DNA from 2 places in the Variovorax frigidus genome. Region 1 is predicted to be linked to the other one. Evidence: riboswitches for the same ligand, from Rfam matches in the RefSeq annotation. Region 1 holds a riboswitch; the other holds the start of a gene.
What was found. A riboswitch is a leader RNA that binds a small molecule or an ion and turns the genes downstream of it on or off. The one in region 1 is predicted to bind glycine.
Positions count from the first base shown of each region.

Region 2: linked by a shared signal. The riboswitch ahead of ACSFBC_RS21760 (FAD-dependent oxidoreductase) and the one ahead of gcvT (glycine cleavage system aminomethyltransferase GcvT) in region 1 are both predicted to bind glycine.

Region 1 is NZ_JBPJZF010000004.1:387,519-394,712, reverse strand. It holds gene gcvP (aminomethyl-transferring glycine dehydrogenase) at 1-1,732, opposite strand, end outside; gene gcvH (glycine cleavage system protein GcvH) at 1,774-2,145, opposite strand; gene gcvT (glycine cleavage system aminomethyltransferase GcvT) at 2,209-3,381, opposite strand; glycine riboswitch at 3,429-3,541, opposite strand; glycine riboswitch at 3,562-3,636, opposite strand; gene ACSFBC_RS14115 (hypothetical protein) at 3,676-4,188, opposite strand; gene ACSFBC_RS14110 (MFS transporter) at 4,275-5,465, opposite strand; gene ACSFBC_RS14105 (AraC family transcriptional regulator) at 5,592-6,368, shown strand; gene ACSFBC_RS14100 (TRAP transporter large permease) at 6,356-7,194, opposite strand, start outside.
Region 2 is NZ_JBPJZF010000007.1:220,810-228,003, reverse strand. It holds gene ACSFBC_RS21765 (FIST signal transduction protein) at 1-910, shown strand, start outside; gene ACSFBC_RS21760 (FAD-dependent oxidoreductase) at 924-2,147, opposite strand; glycine riboswitch at 2,225-2,331, opposite strand; gene ACSFBC_RS21755 (helix-turn-helix domain-containing protein) at 2,525-3,259, opposite strand; gene ACSFBC_RS21750 (hypothetical protein) at 3,360-4,199, shown strand; gene ACSFBC_RS21745 (MFS transporter) at 4,211-6,127, shown strand; gene ACSFBC_RS21740 (phosphatase PAP2 family protein) at 6,136-6,771, shown strand; gene ACSFBC_RS21735 (hypothetical protein) at 6,931-7,194, shown strand, end outside.

The DNA of each region.
Region 1 (7,194 bases):
AGCCCGCGTTGGGCTGCAGGCTGATGCCCGCATAGCCCGTGGCTTCGCAGAGCCAGGCGCGCAGTTGTTCGTCGAGCTCGGCATAGCCCTGCAGCTGGTCGGCGGGCGCGAAGGGATGGATGTTCGCGAACTCGGGCCAGGTGATCGGGATCATCTCGCTGGTCGCGTTGAGCTTCATCGTGCAACTGCCCAGCGGGATCATGCTGCGGTCGAGCGCGAGGTCCTTGTCCGAGAGGCTGCGGATGTAGCGCAGCATCGCGGTCTCGCTCTTGTGGGTGTTGAACACCGGGTGCGTGAGGAAGGCGCTGGTTCGGCGCAGGTCTTGCGGAATGCGCACCTCGGCGGTCTCGGCCAGCGTGTCGAAGCGCGGCATCGGCGTGCCGGGACGCACGAACAGCGCCCAGAGCGTCTCGACGTCGGCGCGCGTGTGGGTCTCGTCGAGCGAGATGCCCAGGTGCTGCTGCAGCCGGTGGCGCAGGTTCACGCCCGCGCTGCGGGCGCGTTCGAGGATCGCCGAGGTGCCGTCGCCGCTCTTCACCGTGAGCGAATCGAAGGCCGTGGCGTGGGCCAGCTCGAAGCCCATCTGCTCCAGGCCCGCGGCCAGCACACCCGTGAGCGCGGCCACGCGCTGCGCGATGCGCAAGAGGCCCGCGGGGCCGTGGTAGACCGCATACATGCTGGCCACCACGGCCGGCAGCACCTGCGCCGTGCAGATGTTCGAGGTGGCCTTCTCGCGCCGGATGTGCTGCTCGCGCGTCTGCAGCGCGAGGCGGTAGGCGGGGGCGCCATGCACGTCGACGCTCACGCCGACCAGCCGGCCCGGCAGCGAGCGCTTGAACGCGTCGCGGCAGGCCAGGTAGGCCGCGTGCGGCCCGCCGTTGCACATCGGCATGCCGAAGCGCTGGGTGGTGCCGCAGACGATGTCGGCATCCCACTCGCCGGGCGGCGTGAGCAGCGTGAGCGCCAGCAGGTCGGCCGCGACGCACAGGGCCGCGCCGCAGGCGTGCGCATGGCCGGCCAGCGGGCGCAGGTCGTGGACCTGGCCGGTGGTGGCCGGGTACTGCGCGAGCACACCGAAGAATTCGCAGCTCGCCATCAGGTGCGGCAGGGTTTCGGAGGCGGTGCTGACCTTGATCTCGATGCCCAGCGGCGCCGCGCGCGTGCGCAGCACCTCGATGGTCTGCGGATGGCAGTCGCCCGCCACCAGGAAGATGTTGCTTTTGCTCTTGACGCTGCGTTTGGCGAGCGTCATGGCCTCGGCCGCCGCGGTGGCCTCGTCGAGCATCGAGGCGTTGGCGATCGCCATGCCGGTCAGGTCGCAGACCATGGTCTGGAAGTTGACCAGCGCCTCCATGCGGCCCTGCGAGATCTCGGCCTGGTAGGGCGTGTAGGCGGTGTACCAGGCCGGGTTCTCGAGGACGTTGCGCAGGATCACGCCGGGCGTGTGCGTGCCGTAGTAGCCCTGGCCGATGAAGTTGCGCGCCACCTTGTTCTTCGCCGCCATCTTCTTCAGTTCGGCCAGCGCATCGGCCTCGCTCACCGCGGGCGGCAGCTGCATCGGCTTCGAGCGGCGGATGGCCGCGGGCACGATGCCGTCGATCAGCGCCTGGCGCGTGGCCGAGCCGATGACCGGCAGCATGCGCGCCTCGTCCGCCGCTTCGATGCCGATGTGGCGGGCGATGAACTCGTCGGCGGTGTCAAGTTCGTGCAGGGTGGGGAAGGTGGTCGACATGGCGGTGAAGAAAAGACGGGGACGAAGAAGCAGAAGCGGGATCAGCTTTCGGAAGCGAACTTGTCGTAGTCGGCCGCTTCGAGCAGCGCATCGAGCTGCGCGGGCTCGCTCAGCTTGACCTTGAAGAACCAGCCGCTGGCCAGCGGGTCGCTGTTGGCCAGCGAGGGGTCGGCACGCAGCGCCTCGTTGACTTCGACGATCTCGCCCGACACGGGCATGAACACGTCGGCCGCGGCCTTGACCGACTCGACGACGCCGGCGACTTCGCCCTGCGCGAAGGTCTTGCCGACTTCGGGCAGGTCGACGAAGACCACGTCGCCCAGCGCGTCCTGCGCGTGCACGGTGATGCCGACGGTGGCGGCATCGCCTTCGGCCGCGACCCATTCGTGGTCCTTGGTGTACTTGATGCTCATGGTGAAGAAACTCCTCGTGGAAAAAATGTTCAGGGGTGCAGAGCCTAGCCGGCGCCGCGGGGTTCAGCCGCGGTAGTAATGCGTCGGAACGAAGGGCAGGGTCGAGACCTCCATCGGCACCGGCTTGCCGCGCACGAGGGCCTGCACGCGCGTGCCGGGTTCGGCGAAGGCGGTGGCGACATAGCCCATGGCGATGCAGCGGTCGGCCGTGGGGCCGAGCAGGCCGCTGGTGACGGTGCCGATGGCGTGGCCTTCGAAGGACTGCAGCAGCGTGCCGTCGCGCACCGGGATGCGTTCGAGCGCGACCAGGCCCACGCGCTTGCGCTTCAGGGTGTCGTGGTCGGTGTGGCCTGCGGCGCCGGTCGTCGCGGCGGCCAGCTGGGCCAGGACCTTGTCGGCGCCCGGGAAGCCGCCCGCGCGCGCACCGCCTGTGCGGCGCACCTTCTGGATCGCCCAGTTGAGCGAGGCCTCGACCGGCGTGGTCGTGGTGTCGATGTCGTTGCCGTAGAGGCACAGGCCGGCCTCGAGTCGCAGCGAGTTGCGCGCGCCCAGGCCGATGGGCTGGACCTCGGGCTGGGCCAGCAGCAGGCGGGCCAGCGCATCGGCGTCTTTCGCGGCCACCGAGATCTCGAAGCCGTCCTCGCCGGTGTAGCCGCTGCGCGTGACGAAGGCCGGAATGCCGCCGATCTGCACCGCGCCGCCGGTCATGAACACGAAGCGCTCGATGCCCGGCGACAGCCGTGCCAGCGTGGCCGCGGCCTGCGGGCCCTGCAACGCGAGCAGCGCGTGGTCGGGCAGAGGCTGCACTTCGCAGCGCGCGCCGATCTGCTGCCGGATGTGGGCGATGTCGGCCACCTTGCAGGCGCCGTTGACGATCACGAACAGCGAATCGTGGCCTTCGTTGAAGAACATCAGGTCGTCGAGGATGCCGCCCTCGTCGTTCAGCAGCAGGCCGTAGCGCTGCTTGCCGGGTGCCAGGTCGACGACGTCGACGGGCATCAGGGTCTCGAAGGCGGCCGCGGCGTCGGGGCCGACCAGGCGCAACTGGCCCATGTGCGAGATGTCGAACAGGCCGGCGGCGGTGCGCGTGTGTTTGTGTTCGGCCATCAGGCCGGTGGGGTACTGCACCGGCATCGAATAGCCGGCGAAGGGCACCATGCGGGCGCCGAGTTCGACGTGCAGGTCGTGCAGCGGGGTCTGGAGAAGTTCGGTAGCGGGGGCGGAAGAAGTCACCAGGCGGCACTCCAAAGGGGCAGTCGAAATCCATGGCTGCAATGCCACGGGCCACCCCTGCTGTCCGCTTTACCTGAGAGATTCGCCCCACGATCGGGGGTTGCTCCTTCGGTGGGCCGCTGCGTCGTTTCCGGTACGGCGGCCTCTCTCCAGCAAGGAAACGCCGGTGGTCACCGGCGCCTCGTCAGTCCTTTTGCCTGAGCGTTCGGGAATCCCCTGCGCCTTCGGCGGCCCCGTCGCGCGGGGCTCTCTCCTGACCCCGCAAGTGTAGTGGATCGCCGGGAGCAGGGCGGCGCGTCAGTGAACGATTTCAACGAGCGGCAGCAGCCGGTCGATGCGCTCGCGCAGCGCGTCGGCACGTTCCGGGCCGGCGCTTTTCTCGACCTCGGCGAGCATCAGCGCGGCGATCTCCAGCATCGGCTCGCGCTCGCGGGCTTCGCGCAGCGCATTGCGGATCTGCTGCGCGAGCCCCGGGTCGCGGCGCACGAACATGCGTTCGCAGATGTCGAACAGGAACATGCGCGTGGTGGCCAGCGAGCGCTTGCCGTCGAAGGTGTCGGCGGCCGTGCCGAGCGGCAGCGGCACGGCGGTCGGCGCCGCCGAGACGGTGCCCGCTGCCTCCAGATAGCCCCGCTGCATCAGCGTCTGGATCGCCTGCGCGGCTTCGTCCCGGTTGGCGAACAGCGGGCTGAAGTCGCTCAGCGAGCGCCGGCCGTCGGCCATGAGCAGCAGCGCACGCTCGCGCTGGCTCAGCGTGCGACGCCCGCCATGCAGTTCGTCGCGCGCCTTGTCGGTCTTGGAGGGAAACATGGCAACCACAGCCTTCGGGGATCGAGGGCCGGAGCATGGCGCAGCGCGATGACATCCTCATGATTTTTCGGTGACAGCCAAAGGGTTCAGGCCGCGGCCGCTTCCACCGCCGGGACCATCGGCTGCATCGACCGGTTGCGCATCCGCAAGGCCAGCACCGTTGCGACGCACAGCACGCCCAGCACCACCGTCAGCGTGACGCCGAGTCCGCGTGCGTCCGACAGCATGCCGAACAGCGGCGACACCAGTCCGCCGACCGACAGCGCCAGCCCCAGCGTGATGCCGCTGGCCGTGGCGGGATTGCGCGGCAGGTAGTCCTGCGCCAGCGTGACCTGCGCCGCGAAGGGCAGGAACATGCACAGGCCGAGCAGCGCCGTGCAGGCCATGGCCCAGCCCGCGCTGGGCGCGAGCACCAGGCCGGCCAGCGCAGGCAGGGCGAGCAGGTAGCCGGTGCGGATCGTGCCCATGCGGCCGATGCGGTCGCCCAGCCAGCCACCGAGCAGCGTGCCGACGGCGCCTGCGGCGGTGAAAGCCGTCAAGGCGGCTGCGCCCTGGAAGCTCGTGCCGTGCAGGTCGCGCGTGATGCGCAGCGACAGCATCGACAGCACCGTGACGTAGGGAATCGACCAGCCGACGATGGTGGCCACCAGCAGGCCGAAGGCGCGCCAGTCGTTGTGCGGCTTGAGCACTTCGCTGCGGGTCTGGCGCGCGGCGGCTGCGGTGGCCGCCGAGGCGGCGCCGCGGCCGGCGTTGGCGACCAGCCACACCACCCCCATCGCCAGCGCCGGCAAGCCCAGCAGGTAGCTGCGCGACAGGCCGCCGCCGCCGACCACCGTGGCGGCCAGCACCGGCGCGAACGAGGCGCCGATGGTGCCGCCCACCGAGAACACGCTCATCGCCTTCTGCGACGCGCCGCCGGCCGCGCGTGCGGCCACGGTGGCGGGCGGGTGGTAGGCCGCGATGCCCAGGCCGCACAGCGCGATCGCGATCCAGGTCAGCAGGTAGTCGTGGCTGATGCCCGCCAGCACCACGCCCAGCGCCGCCACCAGGAAGCCCGTGGGCACCAGCCAGCTGCGGGGATGGCGGTCGGCGTACAGGCCGAACAGCGGCTGCACCACGCTCGACAGGCCGGTGGCGGCCAGCATCAGGCCGGCGGCCGCGGTGTAGCTGTAGCCCCGTTCCAGCACCATGAAGGGCAGCAGGGCGGGCACGAGGCCCTGGTAGAGGTCATTGACGGCATGGGTGCCGGTGAGCAGCCCGAGTCGGCGCTTGTTCATTCGATCGCTTCTTTCATGTGTGCCTGGAGGAAAAAGGCATCGTAGGAAGCGATGGAAGGATCATCTCGCTATGAATCGGCAAGAATCGTCGCGAAATGGACAAAGAATGACAAACCGATCCCGCCGCTGAATTTGCGGCCCGAAGAGGGCGAGTCGACCCCGCGCGCCGTCGCGGTGCTGGCGACCGACCCCGAGGGCGATGCCTTCATTCCGCCGCACACGCATCGGCGCGGCCAGCTGATCCACGCGATTTCGGGCGTGATGATCGTGAGCGCCGCCGCCGGCAGCTGGGTGGTGCCGACGGGGCGCGGCGTGTGGGTGCCGGGCGGCATGGAACACCAGATCCGGATGGCGGGCGCGGTGCGCATGCGCACCGTCTTCGTCGAACCCGGCATGCGGGCGGACCTGGGCCGCCAATGCCGCGTGATCCAGGTCGGCGAGCTGCTTCGTGCGCTGATCGTCACGGCCGCCTCGCTGCCGCTGGACTACGCGCCGGGCGGCCGCGACGAGCGCGTGATGGAGCTGATGCTCGACGAGATCGAGGCCGCGCCCGTGCTGTCGCTGCATGTGCCGATGCCGCGCCATGCGCGCCTGGCCGCGCTGTGCGAAGCGCTGGTGCGCGACCCGTCGCTGCCCGCCGCGCTCGACGACTGGGCGCAGCGGCTGCACATGAACCCCCGCACGCTGGCACGGCTGTTCCAGCGCGAGACGGGCATGAATTTCGGCGCCTGGTGCCGTCAGGCGCGGCTGCTGCTGAGCTTGCCGAAACTGGCGGCCGGCGCGTCGATCCTGGAGGTGGCGCTGTCGCACGGCTACGAGAGCCCCAGCGCGTTCACGGCGATGTTCCGGCGCACGCTCGGCGTGCCGCCGAGCGTGTACCTGCGCCGCGACTACCTGGCGTAGACCAGGTCGCGCAGGGCCAGCGAGACCCAGGGCACGTAGGTGATCACCATCAGGCAGGCGAGGATCACCAGCACGAACGGAATCAGGTGCTTCACGATGCGGTCGAGCGAGATGCGCGCCACCGTGCAGGCCGCGAACAGGTTCACGCCGAAGGGCGGCGTGATCATGCCGAGGGCCAGGTTGACCACCATGATCAGCCCGAAGTGCACCGGGTCGATGCCGAAGTGCACCGCCACCGGCGCGAGGATCGGCGCCAGCACGATGATGGCCGCGCTGGTCTCGATGAACATGCCGATGACGAACAGCGCCGCGTTCACGCCCAGCAGGAACATCGCAGGCGACTTGAGCACCTCCTGCAGCCAGTGGCCGATGGCGTCGGGCACGCCCGCGCGCGTGATCAGGAACGCGAACAGCCCTGCGTTGGCGATGATGAACATGATCACCGCCGACGACAGCACCGACTTGCGCAGGATCACGTACAGATCCTTGGGCTTGATCTCGCGGTAGATCACCACGCCCACGATCAGCGCGTAGAACACCGCCACCGCCGAGGCTTCGGTCGGCGTGAAGATGCCGCCGTAGATGCCGCCCAGGATGATCACCGGCATCAGCAGGGCCCAGCCGGCCTGCCACAGCGCGCGGCCGAAGGGCATGCGGCCTTCGCCGTCGGTCTTGCCCCAGCCCTTCCATTTGCAGTAGACCCAGACGAACAGCATCAGCGCGAGGCTGATCAGGATGCCCGGGCCGAAGCCCGCGATGAACAGTTCGCCGATCGACACTTCGGCGCTCACGCCGTAGAGGATCATCGGGATCGACGGCGGAATGA
Region 2 (7,194 bases), on a different contig from region 1:
CTTCGAGGCGCACACGGCGCTGGTGCATGCCGACCCGGGCACGCCGGAACTGGCCGAGCTGGTCGGCGAGATGGCCGGGCGCACCGACACCGGCTACCTCTTCGGCGGCCTGTCGTCGGGGCGCCGCGGGGCGCTGCAGTTCGCACTGGGCGGCAACGGCAACATCCGCGGCCACGGCGCGGCCCGCGGCGTGTTCTCGGGCGGCATGTCCGGCGTGGTGTTCAGCGAAGGCGTGCGGCTGGTGTCGCGCGTCACGCAGGGCTGCGAGCCGGTGTCGCGCGAGCGCGAGATCACCGAGGTCGACGGCAACCTGCTGCTTCAGCTCGACGGCGAGCCCGCGCTCGACGTGCTGCTGAACGACCTGCAGATCTCGCTCGAGGCGCCGCAGGAGGCGATCGAGGTGGTGCGCGCCACGCTGGTCGGGCTGGTCGACGCCGGCAGTGACGGCATCCGCCGCACCGGCGACCTCGGCGCCGACGTGCTGGTGCGCCACATCATCGGCCTCGACCCGACGCGCCGCGGCATCGCGATCGCCGACACGGCCGAGGCCGGCATGCGCATGAGCTTCTGCCGGCGCAGCCCTCAGGCCGCGCGTGCCGACCTGATGCGCATCTGCGCCGAGATCCGCGAAGAGCTCGAGCCCGAGGAGCAGACGCTGGCCACGGCCCGCGCGGTCGCGGCCGGCGAGGCCGAGGCCGCGCCGCATCCGGCGCGCCGCATCGCGGGCGCGGTGTATGTGAGCTGTTCGGGGCGCGGCGGCGCGCATTTCGGTGCGCCAGGCGCGGAGATGCAGATCGTGCGGCATGCGCTGGGCGATGTGCCGCTGACCGGCTTCTTCGCCGCCGGCGAGATCGCCCGGCACCACGTGTACGGCTACACCGGCGTGTTGACGGTGTTCGTCGCCGACTGAGCCCGCCCGGGGCTCAGCCCTTGGCGAAGGCGAATTCGACCTCGGGCAAAAGCCCGCTCACGATGCGTGCGATCGACTTGCCCGCGCCGCAGGTGTTGACCCAGCCCTGCGCGCCAGGGGCCGTGTTGAGAAACAGGTTGCGCAGCGGCGTGCGGCCGATCAGCGGCATGCCGCTGGCGCTGCGCGCGTGCAGCGTGCTGGAGAACTCGGCGCGCGAAGGGTCGACCACGCCCGGCAGCAGGGTCTCGACCCGCGCCAGCATGCGCGCGAAGTGCGCCGAGTCGGGGAGATCCTGCGCGTCGGTGGCGAGGCGAACCATGCAGCACACGCGCAGCCGTTCGCCCTCCGGGGTCTCGATGCGCCGGATGCGCAGGCGGCCTTGCCGGTCGTTGAGCATTACCTGCGGCGCCCGTGCCATGTCCTGGATCGGCACCACCATGACGTACTCGCGCATCCGCCGCAGCGGCATGGCGATGCCCAGCGCCCGCGCGTGGGGGACGCTGCCCGTGCCCAGCGCCAGCACGTACGCATCGGCGCGCAGCCTGCTGTGCTCGCCGTCGGCATTGGCCAGTTCCACCTGATCGATGCGGCCCTCGTGCGCATGCAGCTTGATCACCGAGTGGTTCATCAGGAAGCGCACGCCGGCGGCGCGGCACATGAAGGCGAGGCTGGCCGCGAACGCCGCCGGGTCGCGCGAGATGTCTTCGTGGGTGTACGCAGCGCCGGCGAGCTGGCCGTGCAGATGATCGAGCGAGGGTTCGATGCCGATGGCCTGATCGGGCGACAGCAGCTGCAGCGAGCAGCCCAGCGCCTGCAGCCGGCCCACGTTGTGCGTGAGAGCCTCGAAGGCCTTGGCATCGGTGTAGACGCGCATCCATCCGGCGCTGCGCAGGTCCTGCGACACGCCGGCTTCCTTGCGCAGCTCGTGCACCGTCTGCCGGCTGTAGGTGGCGAGGCGCACCATGTGCTCCAGGCGCGCGGCCGGCCGGTGGCGCACACCGGTCAGGTAGCCGGACACGCGGCGCAGACGGCGGCGCAGGCCGTCGATTGCCGTGCCGCACAGGCTGCGCGCGGGCGGCGGCGCCGGCGGCGCGCGCAGGGGGGCGCTGGCCATGCCGCGGGCCTTGGCGGCAGGTGCCGCATGACGGTCGATCACCGTGACCTCATGGCCGAGCTGCTGGAGGTAATAAGCCGAGGCGACGCCGAGAAGACCGCCGCCTAGAACGATCACGCGCATGGTCCGATTCCTTGTGGGAAGGCACAAACGGCGGACCGCCGCACTTCGCAGTGCGGGCCAGGTCCGGGGTTCAGGTTGCCGCTCCCTCTGTCCTGGGTACCTGAGAGATTCGCCCGCTGCGCCTTGCAACGGGTTTGCTCCTTCGGTGCATCGCGCGGGGCGATGGCTCTTCAGACGGCGAATCGAAATGAGGCAGTCGTCGAACCGGCTGGGCGGTTCACCTCGGCGTTCATGGGAGTTTGCGCGTGCGGTGGGGCCGGAGACCCTCTTTTCTGCAGAAATAGGAGTTTACCCGTCTTGACAAAATAAATAAATCTGCATTCGATATAGGTCGAATATGAATCGAAACATGCGGCATCGGCGCCACATGCCGATTTTCAATTGCGGCGCAGGCGGGTGAAGGCCTCGAATTCCCAGTTGCGCATGCCCAGCAGCAAGGTGTAGCCCTCCCGGTCGTCGGGCGAAAGCTTCTGATCGGTCTGGTGCTGCTGGGCGAAATCCTGCGCCACGCGTTGCAGCCGTTCGAGGAAGGACGGCGCCAGCGCCCGGCTGATCGAGCCATGCACCAGCAGCAGTCCCTCTGCCGGCCCGTCGAAGCCGCCGCTGTAGTAGTCGAGCACGACGTTGTCCCGGAAGAAGTTCATCACCGGCCCGTGCGGGCGCCAGCGGAAGGTCTTGGCCAGCTTGAGCCGGTAACGGTTGAGCGGCCGCAGCTCGATGATGCCGATGCGGTCGAGCTGGGCGAAGCAGGTGATGCATTCGGCCTCGCTCAGGCGGTAGGCGCCGACGATCTGCTCCAGCGTCCACTGGCTCAGCACGCTGATGGCGACCAGGATCAGCTTCTTGTCCCGCACCACCGCCTTTTCCTGTTCGAGCGTGAGTTCGCGCAGCAGCGGCTGGGCGTCGGCCACACGCCGCGCGAGCTCGGCAAAATCCATCTTGAGGGCGCGGCAGATCGCATCGACCCGGCTCAGCGGCATGTCGGACTTGGCCAGCATGCGCTTCACGCTGGACTCCGCCATGCCCAGCGACCGGGCCAGATCGGCATAGGTCATGCGGGCGTTCTTCAGTTCGTTCTTCAGGGCCTGAACCAGATCGACAGTGGTGCTCATGGGTGAGAGGGTATTACAGGACGATACCGAATGGGCTCGATCGATGAACCGTATCGATTTTCGATGCCAGGAAAACACCGCAGACGCCTAGATTCGAGCCATGAACCGATCTTTTCGCCGCTTCTTCCCCGCGCTCGACGGCCGCGAACGTGCGCTGCTGGCCGTGCTGCTGCTGGGCGTGCTCGTGGCCGCTCTCGGGCCGGCGCTGCCGGACCCGATGGCGGGCGCCGGCTTTGCCGACGGCCGCCACTGGCTGGGCCTGCCCCATGCGATGGACGTGCTGAGCAACCTGCCGTTCGCGCTGCTGGGTCTCTGGGGCCTGGTCCGGCTGCACCGCCTCCAGGCCTCGCCGGCTGGCGAGGCCGGCCCGCGGCGTTGTGCGCAACTCTTCTTCGCGGGCCTGGTCTTCACCGCCGCCGGCTCGGCCTTCTATCACCTGCATCCCGATGCCTTGCGGCTCACGGCCGACCGCCTCGGCATGGCCGTCGCGTTTGCCGGCATGGTCGGGCTGGCGGTCGGCGAGCGCGTCGGCCGGCGTGCCGGTTGGCCGGCGGCCTGCGCCATGCTCGTGGCCGGCGGGTGGGCGCTGGCGGTCTGCCACCTGCGCGGCGACGTGCTGCCCTGGGCCGTGCTGCAGTTCGGCGGCATGTTGCTGGTGCTCGGCCTGGCGCTGCTGCGGCCGGTGCCGGGCGCGCTCGGCCTCCGGCTCGGGCTGGTCATCTGCTGCTACGGGTTGGCCAAATTGCTGGAGCTCGGCGACGAGGTGATCTACCAGGCCACCGGCCAATGGGTGTCGGGCCACAGCCTCAAGCACCTCGCGGCGGCCTGCGCCGCATGGCCGGCCTTGCAGATGCTTCATGCATGGCGGCAGGCCCCTGCGGCACAATCCACGCGCAGCCGCCCTGACGGCCTGAGGAGCCCGACAGGGACATTCGAATGACAGCACCCGCCATGGCATCCGACGCCCACGCCAACCAGTTCGCCCTGCTCAAGCAGCGGCGCTTCGCACCCTTCTTCTGGACGCAGTTCGCGGGCGCGGCCAACGACAACCTGTTCAAGTTCGCCTTCACCGTGATGGTGACCTACCAGCTGCAACTGAGCTGGATGCCGCCGGCCATGGCGGGCCTTGTGATCGGCGCGCTGTTCATCCTGCCCTTCCTGCTGTTCTCGGCCACGGCCGGCCAGCTCACCGACAAGTACGACAAGACGAAGATCATCCGCTTCGTGAAGAACCTCGAGATCGCGATCATGGTGATTGCGGCCTGGGGCTTCTTCCGCGCCGATGCGGTGCTGCTGCTGGCCTGCGTGTTTCTCATGGGGCTGCACTCCACGCTCTTCGGCCCGGTCAAGTTCGCCTACCTGCCGCAGGTGCTGGCGGCGCGCGAGCTCACTGGCGGCAACGGCATGGTCGAGATGGGCACCTTCGTGGCCATCCTGCTGGGCCAGGTGGCGGGCGGCCTGCTGGTGGCGCTGCCCCAGATCGGCCACACGAGCGTGGCCGTGGCCTGCGTGCTGCTGGCGCTGGTCGGCCGCGGCGTCGCACAGGCGATCCCGACGGCGCCGGCCACCGACCCGCAGCTGGTCGTCAACTGGAACCCCTTCAGCGAAACCTGGCGCAACCTGAAGCTGGCGCGCGGCAACATCGTGGTGTTCCGCTCGCTGCTGGGCATCTCGTGGATGTGGTTCTTCGGCGCGGTCTTCCTGAGCCAGTTCCCCAGCTTCGCCAAGGAGGTGCTGCACGGCAACGAGCAGGTCGCCTCGCTGCTGCTGGTGGTGTTCTCGGTCGGCATCGGCATCGGCTCGCTGCTGTGCGAGACGTTGAGCCGGCGCCAGGTCGAGATCGGCCTGGTGCCGCTGGGCGCGATCGGCATGAGCGTGTTCGCGATCGACCTGTACTTCGCCTCGCGCGGCCTGCCGGCCGGCCCCGAGATGGGCCTGGGCGCCTTCCTCGCGCAGTCCGCGCACTGGCGCGTGATGGCCGACCTCGGGCTCTTGTCGCTGTTCGCCGGGCTCTACAGCGTGCCGATGTATGCGCTGATCCAGCTGCGCAGCCAGCCCACGCACCGGGCTCGCATCATCGCGGCCAACAACATCCTCAATGCCTTGTTCATGATCGCCAGTTCGGTGATCGCCGGTGCGTTGCTCGGGGCCGGCTTCACCATCCCGCAGATCTTCCTGTTCACCGGCATCGCCAATGCGCTGGTGGCCTTCTACATCTTCATGCTGGTGCCCGAGTACCTGCTGCGCTTCGTGGCCTGGGTGCTGTCGCGCTTCATCTACCGCTTCGATCTCCGGGGCGAGGAGCACATCCCGGCCGAGGGAGCCGCCGTGCTGGTGTGCAACCACGTGAGCTTCATCGACGCGGTGCTGCTGATGGCGGCGAGCCCGCGGCCGATCCGTTTCATCATGGACCACCGGATCTTCCGCGTGCCGGTGCTGGGCTGGCTGTTCCGGCTGGCCAAGGCGATTCCGATCGCGTCGCAGAAGGACGATCCGGCCGCCTACGAGCGCGCGTTCGCACAGGCCGTCGAGGTGCTGCGCGAAGGCGACCTGCTGGCCATCTTCCCCGAGGGCGCGATCACCAGCGACGGCACGTTGCAGCCCTTCAAGGGCGGCATCATGAAGATCCTCGCCGGGGCGCGCGCCGCGGGCGTCGAGCCGCCGGTGATCCCGATGGCGCTGACCAACCTCTGGGGCTCCTTCTTCAGCCGCGTCGAAGTGCGCGAGGGCAAGAACGTGGCGATGGTGCAGCCCTTCCGGCGCGGCCTGTTCAGCCGGGTCGGCCTGCACGTGGGCACGGTGGTGGCCGCGCGGGAGACGACGCCCGAACTGCTTCAGTCGCGCGTGAGCGGGCTGCTTTCGGCTTGATGGCGGGCTTGCTCGACACCGTTCCCGCGGACGCCTGGCGCGCCTTCACCTGGCTGGGCGACAGCGCGCTGATGCTGCCGCTGTCCCTGCTGCTCGCGCTGGGGCTGTGGGTCTCACGCGACGGACGCCGGGCCGCTTTCGCATGGTGCCTGGCCTTCGGCGCGGGCGGCGGCCTGATCCTGCTGAGCAAGCTGGCCTTCATGGGCTGGGGCATCGGCAGTGCACGCTGGGACTTCACCGGCTTCAGCGGCCACACGGCGATCGGCACCAGCGTGTGGTCGGTGCTGCTGTGGCTGGCCAGCGCACGCGGCTCGCCACGCACCCGCGCCCTCGCGGTGGGCGCCGGCTGGTGCCTGGGTGCGGCCATCGGCATGTCGCGGCTGGCCCTGCATGCGCACTCGGTGTCCGAGGTGGTGGCCGGCCTGTTGCTGGGCATGGCGGTCAGCCTCTGCTTTCTCTGGCTGGCACGTCGCCGCGCGCCGCCGCGTCTGCCCTGGGTCGCCTGGCTGGGCGGGCTGCTGCTGCCCTTGCTGTTCCTGTCGCCGGGCCGGCCCGCGGCGACACAGGGGGTGCTCGAAGCCATGGCCATTCGGCTGGCAGGCATCGAGCGACCCTTCACGCGCAGCGATCTCCAGGCGCTCTGAGTCTGCGAAATCCCGCAAAAAGTATCGAATTCCGGTACTTATAGCCTCCTGACGTGGAACCGGTGCATCGATCTGCGCCTGGACGGGGAACGCTCGCCCATCATTCGCGCTCTTTCTCGGGGCTTCCTCTTCTTTCCTCCTTTCCTTCGAAAGTCATTCATGAACAAACAACGGGTCCTGGCCTGGATGAGCGCTGGTGCGATCGCCGTATCGCTTCTCTCTCCCTTGTCGGTGCACGCGCAAAGCGAAACTTCGGCTGCGCTGTCCCTGATGCCCGTGGCCTCCGTGGTGGGGGCCGCATCGGCCGCCGGTGGCGCGGTCGGCGCTTCGGTCGCACTGCCCGCCGCGCTGTCGGTCGGCGGCTCGGTGCTGACCGTGGTCGCGGTCGAAGCCTCGGTCGACGGCATCACCTACGTGCTGGCG